Regions from separate parts of the Pleomorphochaeta caudata genome, predicted to be linked through region 1. Evidence: a T-box and tRNA genes for the amino acid it is inferred to sense, from the RefSeq annotation. Region 1 holds a T-box; the other regions hold tRNA genes.

Region 1 (3,218 bases):
ATCACTGCTTAACTCAGCAGAAACTCTGAAGTTTTCACCTCTTAATTTCATCTCTAATTCTTTACAATAATCAAAACATGAATCATTAATTGGAATAATTCTTACTTGTTCTGGTGATAACCATGCTGGGAAAGCTCCTGCATAATGTTCAACTAAAACTCCAAAGAATCTTTCAATTGAACCAAGTAAAGCTCTATGAATCATATATGGACGTTTTTCAACACCATCTTTATCAACAAAGGTCATATTAAATCTATCAGGTAAGTTAAAGTCAAATTGGATTGTTGATAATTGCCATTGTCTTCCAACAGCATCTTTTATCTTCAAGTCAATTTTTGGACCATAGAATGCTCCACCACCTTCATCTACTTCATATTCAAGGCCTTCTTTTTCAATAGCACTTCTTAAAGCAGCTGTAGCAGCATCCCATCTTTCAACCTCTCCAACACTCTTTTCTGGTTTTGTTGATAAATAAGCTTTAATATCTTGGAATCCAAAACTATGGAGCATATATAAAGAGAATTTTAATACAGTTGCAATTTCATCGTCCATTTGCTCTGGAGTAACAATTAAGTGAGCATCATCTTGTGTAAATCCTCTTACTCTTAATAGACCATGTAAAGCACCAGCCTTTTCATATCTATAAACTGTTCCAAGTTCAGCCCATCTACAAGGTAATTCTCTATAAGAGTGTTTTGTATTGTTATAAATCATAATATGGAAAGGACAGTTCATAGGTTTTGCATAATAATCAGCTTTATCCATAACCATTGGAGGGTACATACTTTCTTTATAGAAATCTAAGTGTCCACTTGTTTCCCAAAGCCAAGATTTACCAACGTGTGGAGTATAAACCATTTCATAACCATTTTTATAATGTTCTTCTCTCCAGAAGTTTTCAATTGCTAGTCTTATTCTTGCTCCTTTGGGATGCCAATATACTAAGCCAGGACCAGCTTCTTCATGAATAGAGAATAAATCTAATTCTTTTCCTAATCTTCTATGGTCACGTTTTTCAATATCTTCTAATTTTTGTAAATATAATCTTAAATCTTTTTTATTTGTCCAAGCAGTTCCATAGATACGTGTTAACATAGGATTGGACTCTTTTCCTCTCCAATATGCACCAGCAATGCTCATTAGTTTAAATGAATCTGTTCTTAATTCTTTAGTAGAATTAACATGTGGGCCTCTACATAAATCAGTAAAATTACCTTGATTATATAATGTTACTACTTCATCTTTATCAATAGCATCTAATAACTCAATTTTATATTTTTGATCTTTAAATTTTTCTCTAGCTTCTTCTCTAGAAACTTCAATTCGAACGAATTCTTTATCACTTTTAATAATTTCTTTCATTCTTTCAGTTATTTCATCTAAATCTTCGCTTAATAACTGTCTTGGTAATTCAAAATCATAATAGAAACCATTTTCAATTGAAGGACCAATTGCAATCTGAGCTGTTGGGAACATTTCTAATACAGCTTCAGCCATAACGTGTGCCATTGAATGACGAATTCTAGCTAGTTTTTCATCTGCACTTAATTTTTCTGCCATAATATTCTTCTCCTAATCAAATAACAAAAAAAAGCTATTATGTCCTCATCTTTATAAATGATGACATAAATCACCAATTACAAGGACGAAGGCATAATAGCTCCCGCGGTTCCACCTTGTTTCCTTTCCTAAAAAAGAAAAGACACTTAATTAATCTCATTACGTTGAGAATACGGCTTCCTTAATAGATAAATCGTTAGGGTCGCAGCTCTAAAGGGGTTTTCACAAAATCGTTACTAAGTATCTTCCAGCCTTTGAATACTCTCTCTTTAGCACTTTATTTTGTTACTCGTCTTTGTCACAGCTTTTATAAAAATATGCTCTTTTTAATTTGTGATGTCAAGCAAAAAAGATATCTAAAATAATTTTTTTGCTACAATTTCAACTAATTCTTCTAATAATTTAATTTCATCATCTTTAAATCTACCAAAAGATTTAGAATCAATATCTAAAACACCAACTACTCTTGATTTTGTAATCATTGGAATTACCAATTCACTACAAGTATCACTTTCACAAGCAATATGATTTTCATATAAATTTACATTATCAACGTTAATGGTTTTTCTCTGTGAATAAGAATCACCACAAACTCCTTTTGTAAAAGGAATCTTTTCACAAGCTACATTGCCTTGAAATGGCCCTAATACTAAAAAGGAGTCTTTTTTTATATAATAACCTATCCAAGAAATTTCATTTAAAAGATTTTTCATAAACGCAATTGAATTTGCTAATGAACAATATTTACTTTCTATTGATCCATCATAACATTCTAATAACGCTTCTAATTCTTCTTTTGTATCCATAAATACCTCACCGATATAGACTATAAAATAAACATTTATTAGCTATTGGTCAATAAAGGCTCTTTTTCTTCATAGCTTTAGCTATGGATTTGGTATTTCCATTTCTTAGTTTTAAAGCAATTTTGGGTTTTACTATTGTTCCAGGGCCATTAATACAACCACCTTCACAACACATTACTTCAACAAAATTTCCCTTTGATGGAATTCTATCAATAACTTTTAACATCTTAAATGCTTTATTATCTATACCATCAATATTATATGCTTTTACAATAGATGGATCTGATACTCTCTTTAAAACACAACCTGTAACCCCTTGGCTAATTGCAAACTCTCTGCAATCTTCAAAAGTTTCAGTTTCTCCCAAATCATCTTCTTCTATTTCTTTAACATCAATATCTTTTGCAATAAATATAGAAGCTAATTCACTGTAAGTCATAACTCCATCGATACAATCCAGTTTTGTAGCTTCAACACGCTTTGCTAAACAAGGACCAATAAATACAACTTTTGCATTTTCATCCTTTTCTTTAACTAATTGTGCAGTATAAGCCATAGGAGATAATGTATCACTCTTGATAGCTTTTAAATTAGGCAAATGTTTTTCAATTAATTCAACATAAGCAGGACAACAACTAGTACTCATTAATTTATCACCATTGCTTAATCTATGTTCTAATTCTTTAGCTTCTTTGATACTTGTAATCTCAGCACCTTCACTTACTTCCACTACATCATCAAAACCAATTGCTTTAAGAGCCTTTTTAATTTGTGCTAAATTACCTGGAAATTGACCATCAATAGAAGGTGCGATTATTGCAACAGTTTTTTCACCTTTTCTCATCATTTCAA
Region 2 (3,218 bases), 1.6 Mb from region 1:
TTTTTACAATAAATTCAGAACCTAATCCTTTTTCGCTGATTACTTTGATTTTGCCATCCATTAATTTAATTAAATTGTCTACAATTGTTAGTCCAAGGCCAGAACCACCATATACAGAAGAAATGCTTAAGTTTTCCTGTAAGTAAGGTGTAAATATTTTCTTTAAGAATTCTTGACTCATTCCAATTCCAGTATCTTTTACAATTAAAGTTATTAAATCTGTTTTTGAATCAAATTCCTCCGTTTGAATTTTGACATTTACACTGCCTTTTTCAGGAGTGAATTTTATTGCATTAGATATTAAATTCATTAGTATTTGTGATAATCTTAGTTTATCACCTTTGTACCATAGTTCATTATCAAAATTATAACTAACATTGAAATACAAATTCTTTTCATTTGCTTTAGCTTGATTAATTAATTCAATTTTTCTTATCAATTGATTTAATGAGAAATCTTCAATGTTCAAAGAAAATTTTCCACTTTCTAATTTACTTAAATCTAAGATATCATTGATTATATCTAACATGTAATTAGCTGATGAATTAACTTTTTCAATAGAATCTTCTATTACGTTTTTATTATCAACGTTTTCTTTTGCAATTTGAGTCATTCCAACAATAGCAGATAATGGTGTTCTCATATCATGACTCATTTGAGATAAGAAATCACTTCTATTTAATGCTTCTTTTTCTCTAATTTCACTTTCAAACTTTGTTCTATTTCTTTGTGTAATAATATCGTAAAGAATTACTACAAAGATTATTATTAATAAAAGCAAGAAGAATAATGTAATATATGCCATTTGGATTGTTCTAGATACATCAGTAATTAACTGATTAGAAACTATCGATACTGGGATTAAACTTATAATAAATTCTTTTCCTTCATTAAAGCTTTCATATTGAATTAACCATCTATCATCTAGTTGAAAATAATAATAATTACTTTGACCTAAATAAAAGTCTTTTTCTATGTTTGTAATGGTATTATCATCAACATTTAATTCTCTAAGAGATGCAAATAAATTATATCCCATTATTTCGTATTTATCTTTTTGTGGGCTTATTAAAAGCCTTCCTAAACTATCGCAAACAAAAGACATGCCAAATCCATCAAATAATGGTAATGTCATTCTCTCTCTGTATAATTCTTCAGTAGTAGCAAACATTATAGCTACTATATTTTCATTTTCTATTTTAAATGGTTTTATTGGTTGTGCCGTAATCAAGTAATTTTGACCAGTAGAAGATCTCTCAAAACTTGAAATATTGTTTTTATCTATAATTAGTGATGATAATAATTCATTGTTTTGTAAATCAAAAATTGATCCATCTACATTATAGCAAATACCGTTTTCAGAAACTAAAATTAATTGAAATTGATTTTTTGTATTTAATTTAGCATAGTTTAGTTTTGCATCAACAAAGGAATTTGGTTTATCATTTTCTAATAAAACTGAAAGAAAATGCAAATTAGAAGAAATGTCGTCACGAATTTCATTAGATCTACTAACTAATTGACGTTCAATTTCTCCAATATATTGTACTCTTTCTTCATCAATACTTTTTTCTAAATTTCTATATGAATTATAAAATGTAAAAAAACCAAATAAAATGATTAGTACTATTGCTATAATTAATGGAATACTTTTTTTATTCATGACAAACTCTTCTGAAAAAAAATAATATCATTATTGAGACAATATCTCAACAAAATTAAAAAAAATGAAGAAAAAAAACTATAATTAATTATATTTATTTATAAAATACTTTTGAAAAGCAATAAAATTAAGAAAAAATAATTATTTTTTCATTTTCTATTGACAGCTTAGCTCATCTTTTGTATATTCCCAATTGTTCGCCACCTTAGCTCAGCTGGCCAGAGCACGTGATTTGTAATCTCGGGGTCGTCAGTTCGAATCTGACAGGTGGCTCAACATTAATATTTTATTTTGCCACCTTAGCTCAGCTGGCCAGAGCACGTGATTTGTAATCTCGGGGTCGTCAGTTCGAATCTGACAGGTGGCTTTTTTTTTTTTGATAATTTTTATAATTATCATTTTTTTTGCTCAAAAAAAACACAAATAAGGTATTTTCCTATTTGTGCTTAATTAAGTCAATTAATAATTTATTTTTCTAATGCATATTCTTTTCTAAGTTTAGTTGCTCTGTTTAAATATACATGTCTTAATTCTTTTTTATCTTTATAACAAAGAATCATTACTCTTATAACCTTTTCTAACATATTATCGACTGTAGGCTCTTGTGAACAAAATAAAGCAACATCACTAGCATAACCAGCTTTTCTTAAAGCAGCAGCAGGATTTTTGCTCTTTAGATCTTCAGTCATTGTGAAATGTATATTAATTAAATCTTCTTCATTTAGATTATTTAACTTCATTAAGTTTTCAAATAATTCTTTAACCGCATAATCTATTGCTTCACTGCTATCAACTTCTACTGTTGTAGCTCCTCTAAGTGCACTTATGTTTTGCATTTTTCATACCTCATGATTTTTATATGATTATTGATTTACCAGCAATATTTAATATTAATGAATATATAATATCCAATAATAAAATTAAAATTATTCTAACAAAACTTAATATAAATATTCTAGTAGGAAAGATTTTATCCTGGAAAAAAATTGCAATGGAATAAACTATACTCCAAATTCCAAAAACTAAAGAAAATAATAAAAAGGTTGATAAAAATCTTGATAAAAAAAACATATATTGATTGTTAATATCATAAGAAAGAGCCAAAACATAATAAAAGAATATTCCGACACTTAACCATATCATATACCAATGTACTCTATTTCCTAGTTCAAGAACTCTGCGTGATTCTAACATTTATACCTCTTCTCTTGGCATTAAGAATGATACAAATACGCTACCTTTTAAGCACTCAACATTTAATTCACCACTAATTGCTTGATTAGAGAGAGAAAAATGATTTGCACTAATCATAAAATTATTTAGGGGCCATTTTAATTCTTTACAATTAACTATAGATTTTGAGTCTATAATAGCATTATAAATGCTAACTGTTTCATTAATGCTTGTATTAAAATGTTTTTTATCTTTGACTAAATATAAAGCATCTTTTCTAGTAAGCCAACAAATTGGTGGTCCATAGTTTTTGAATATTCCCCAAATACCAAGTAGATGGTCCATTCTTCCTTCACCACCACCAAGTAATATATACTCATCA
Region 3 (3,218 bases), 1.3 Mb from region 1:
TGCACAAGGTGAAGACGTTGTTGCAGGTATTAGAACTCCTCAACCAATTGATACCTTACAAAAAGTAAATCCAAAAGTTTATGAACAATTAGTTGGAATTAGAGATATTCTAGAAAATCATTACCATGATATGCAAGATTTAGAGTTTACAATTCAAGAAGGTAAACTATATATGTTGCAAACCAGAAATGGTAAAAGAACAATCTTTAGCTGGTTAAGAAGCCAAGTAGAAATGGTTGAATCTGGACTAATTGATAAAGAAACAGCAGTTTCAAGAGTTCCAGCAGGTGAATTTAATAAATTATTTGCACCAGTATTAGACAATAAAGATATTTCAGAAAAACAAATTAAAGAAATTGCTAAAGGTTTAAATGCTTCTCCAGGTGGTGCATGTGGACATATTTATTTCACAGCAGATAAAGCAGTTGAAGTTGCAAATAAAGGTAAAGCTGTTATATTAGTTAGAACAGAAACCTCTCCTGAAGATATTCAAGGTATGGCTGTAGCAAAAGGTGTTGTAACAAGTAGAGGTGGTATGACCTCTCATGCAGCAGTTGTAGCTAGAGGAATGGGTTGTCCTTGTGTATCTGGTGTTAGTTCAATAGTTGTAAATGAAAAAAAGAAAACTATGAGTGTTGGCGATTTAGAATTTAATGAAGGTGATTATCTTTCAATCGATGGCTTTACAGGTGCTGTTTATGGAGCAAAAATTGCTGTAAAACCAAGTGAAATTGTTCAAGTATTAGATGGAACAATGAAAGAAGAAGATTCTCTATTATTCGAAAATTACAAGAAATTTATGGGCTATGTAAACGAAATTAAAGAGTTAGGTGTTAGAACTAATGCTGATACTCCTCAAGATGTTCACAGAGCTGTTTCTTTGGGCGCTGAAGGTATTGGATTATGTAGAACTGAACATATGTTCTTTGGTGGCAAACGTATTGAATCAATTAGAAAAATGATCTTAGCAGATAATTTAATTGAAAGAGAAAATGCATTAGCTGAATTATTACCAATGCAACGAGGTGACTTTGAAGAAATCTTTAGAGAATTAAATGGTCGTCCTGCAACAGTTAGATTATTAGACCCACCATTACATGAATTCTTGCCAAATGACCATACTTCTCGTCATGAATTAGCACTTGATTTAGGTGTTTCTGTTGAAAAAATTGCACAAAAAATTACTGAATTACATGAGTTTAACCCTATGTTAGGATTTAGAGGCTGTAGATTAGCAATTGTCTATCCTGAAATCTTAAAAATGCAAGTAAAAGCAATTATGGAAGCAGCATTAAATGTATTAGATGAAGGCATTGAAGTACATCCTGAAATTATGATTCCATTGGTAGGTAATTATAAAGAATTTAATTTCTGTAAGAAGAATGCACTTGAAGTAATTGATGAATTATTCAAAGAAAGAAATAAGACTATTGAATATAAATTAGGTACAATGATTGAAGTTCCTCGTGCTGCAATAACAGCAGATGAAATTGCTCATGAAGCTGAATTCTTTAGCTTTGGTACCAATGACTTAACTCAAATGACTTGTGGATTCTCAAGAGATGATGCAGCATCATTCTTAGGTCATTATGTAAATGATACAGATAAACAATTCTATGATTATGATCCATTTGCTACAATCGATATCGATGGTGTTGGTAAATTAGTAAAAATGGCAGCTCAACTTGGTAGATCTGTTAGACCAACAATCAAATTAGGTATCTGTGGTGAACATGGTGGAGATCCAAAAACAATTGATTTCTGTCAAAAAGTTGGCTTAAATTATGTATCTTGTTCTCCATTTAGAGTTCCAATTGCTAGATTAGCTGCAGCTCAAGCAGTAATTAATAATAAATAATTTATCTAGTATTGATTTATAAGAAATCCCAAAATCTATAAAGGTTTTGGGATTTTTTTAAATCTAAAATAAAAAGCCGGAGGAGGGAATTGAACCCTTGACCCACGCTTTACGAGAGCGTTGCTCTACCCCTGAGCTACTCCGGCAATATTGAAAAGATACAATATATGATGGACTTTTTTCAACTCTAATTTTTATTTTTTTTGTCCATTTTATTTTATTAGGATTATATTAATATAAATCTTGACCGATGCCTATAAAAAAATGTAAGCTTGCCGATATGGTAAACAAGCAAAAAAAAATATTAAAAACTGTAAAACTACCTTTGAGAAATGATACTTATGCTTTCCAAATCCAAAATGATGTGGATAAGAAACCTGTGGTCGCAGAAACTTGGGATCCTCAAGTAGCTCAATTTTTTATGGGTCTTTATCCTAGTTTAATTAATGAAGGCAATAGTATTTCAGATTTGCAACAAAGAGCTAGTTTTGAAGCGTTAACTCGAAGTACATCAATTGATTCATTTGATGATTTTTTAAGAGTTGTTTCAAAAATTAAATCAAACGATAAGTAAGGTGAAAATAGATTTATGTATGTTTTAGGTATAGAAACATCTTGTGATGAATGTAGTGCCGCCGTTGTTGAAGATGGCAAAAATGTATTAAGTAATGTGGTTGCAACTCAGATTGAATTGCATAAACCATATGAAGGTGTAGTTCCTGAATTAGCAAGTAGATTACACACAGAATGGATTGACCAAGTGGTTAATGCAGCATTAATGCAAGCAAACATAAAAAAAGAAGAACTTGACGCAGTTGCAGTCACAAATAGACCTGGGTTATTAGGCTCTTTATTAGTAGGAGTTAATTTTGCTAAAGGTTTTGCTGCAACTTTAGATATACCTTTTATTACAATCGACCATATTAGAGCACATTTATTTGCTTCTCAGATTGAAAATCCACAAGAATACCCATATTTGGGAGTTTTAGTTTCTGGTGGTCATACGGTTATTTGTAAAGTTAATAGTTATGACGATGTCGAAGTATTAGGTACTACAATTGATGATGCTATTGGTGAAGCTTTCGATAAAGTCGCTAAGCATTATGGCTTAGGTTATCCAGGTGGTGTAATAATTGATAGATTGAGTAAAACAGGTAATTCCAAAGCTTTTTTATTCCCAGGACCTTCTTTATCAAGTGATCATAAATATGATGTTTCATATTCTGGGCTTAAAACAGCAGTTATAAATCAATTAGAAAAATTTCATGATAAAAATTATGAAATTACAAATGAAAATATTGCTGCAAGTTTCCAACGAGCAGCTGTAAATATTTTAATGAAAAGAATAAAATTGGCATTA

What was found. A T-box is a leader RNA that pairs with one kind of tRNA and senses whether it is charged. The one in region 1 lies ahead of thrS (threonine--tRNA ligase), so its partner is inferred to be a tRNA-Thr.
Region 2: it has a tRNA-Thr gene. The T-box ahead of thrS (threonine--tRNA ligase) is inferred to sense a tRNA for this amino acid. The anticodon was not compared.
Region 3: it has a tRNA-Thr gene. The T-box ahead of thrS (threonine--tRNA ligase) is inferred to sense a tRNA for this amino acid. The anticodon was not compared.

What each region holds. Positions count from the first base shown of each region.
Region 1 covers NZ_AP042458.1:664,421-667,638, forward strand. Annotated here, with positions in the region: gene thrS (threonine--tRNA ligase) at 1-1,560, opposite strand, end outside; T-box leader at 1,639-1,871, opposite strand; gene ACZ5RS_RS03120 (GAF domain-containing protein) at 1,917-2,366, opposite strand; gene ACZ5RS_RS03125 (monomeric [FeFe] hydrogenase) at 2,416-3,218, opposite strand, start outside.
Region 2 covers NZ_AP042458.1:2,227,125-2,230,342, forward strand. Annotated here, with positions in the region: gene ACZ5RS_RS10300 (ATP-binding protein) at 1-1,663, opposite strand, end outside; tRNA gene ACZ5RS_RS10305 (tRNA-Thr) at 1,863-1,936, shown strand; tRNA gene ACZ5RS_RS10310 (tRNA-Thr) at 1,957-2,030, shown strand; gene aroH (chorismate mutase) at 2,131-2,499, opposite strand; gene ACZ5RS_RS10320 (hypothetical protein) at 2,519-2,857, opposite strand; gene ACZ5RS_RS10325 (thiamine diphosphokinase) at 2,858-3,218, opposite strand, start outside.
Region 3 covers NZ_AP042458.1:1,944,684-1,947,901, forward strand. Annotated here, with positions in the region: gene ppdK (pyruvate, phosphate dikinase) at 1-1,858, shown strand, start outside; tRNA gene ACZ5RS_RS09060 (tRNA-Thr) at 1,933-2,004, opposite strand; gene ACZ5RS_RS09065 (hypothetical protein) at 2,139-2,432, shown strand; gene tsaD (tRNA (adenosine(37)-N6)-threonylcarbamoyltransferase complex transferase subunit TsaD) at 2,448-3,218, shown strand, end outside.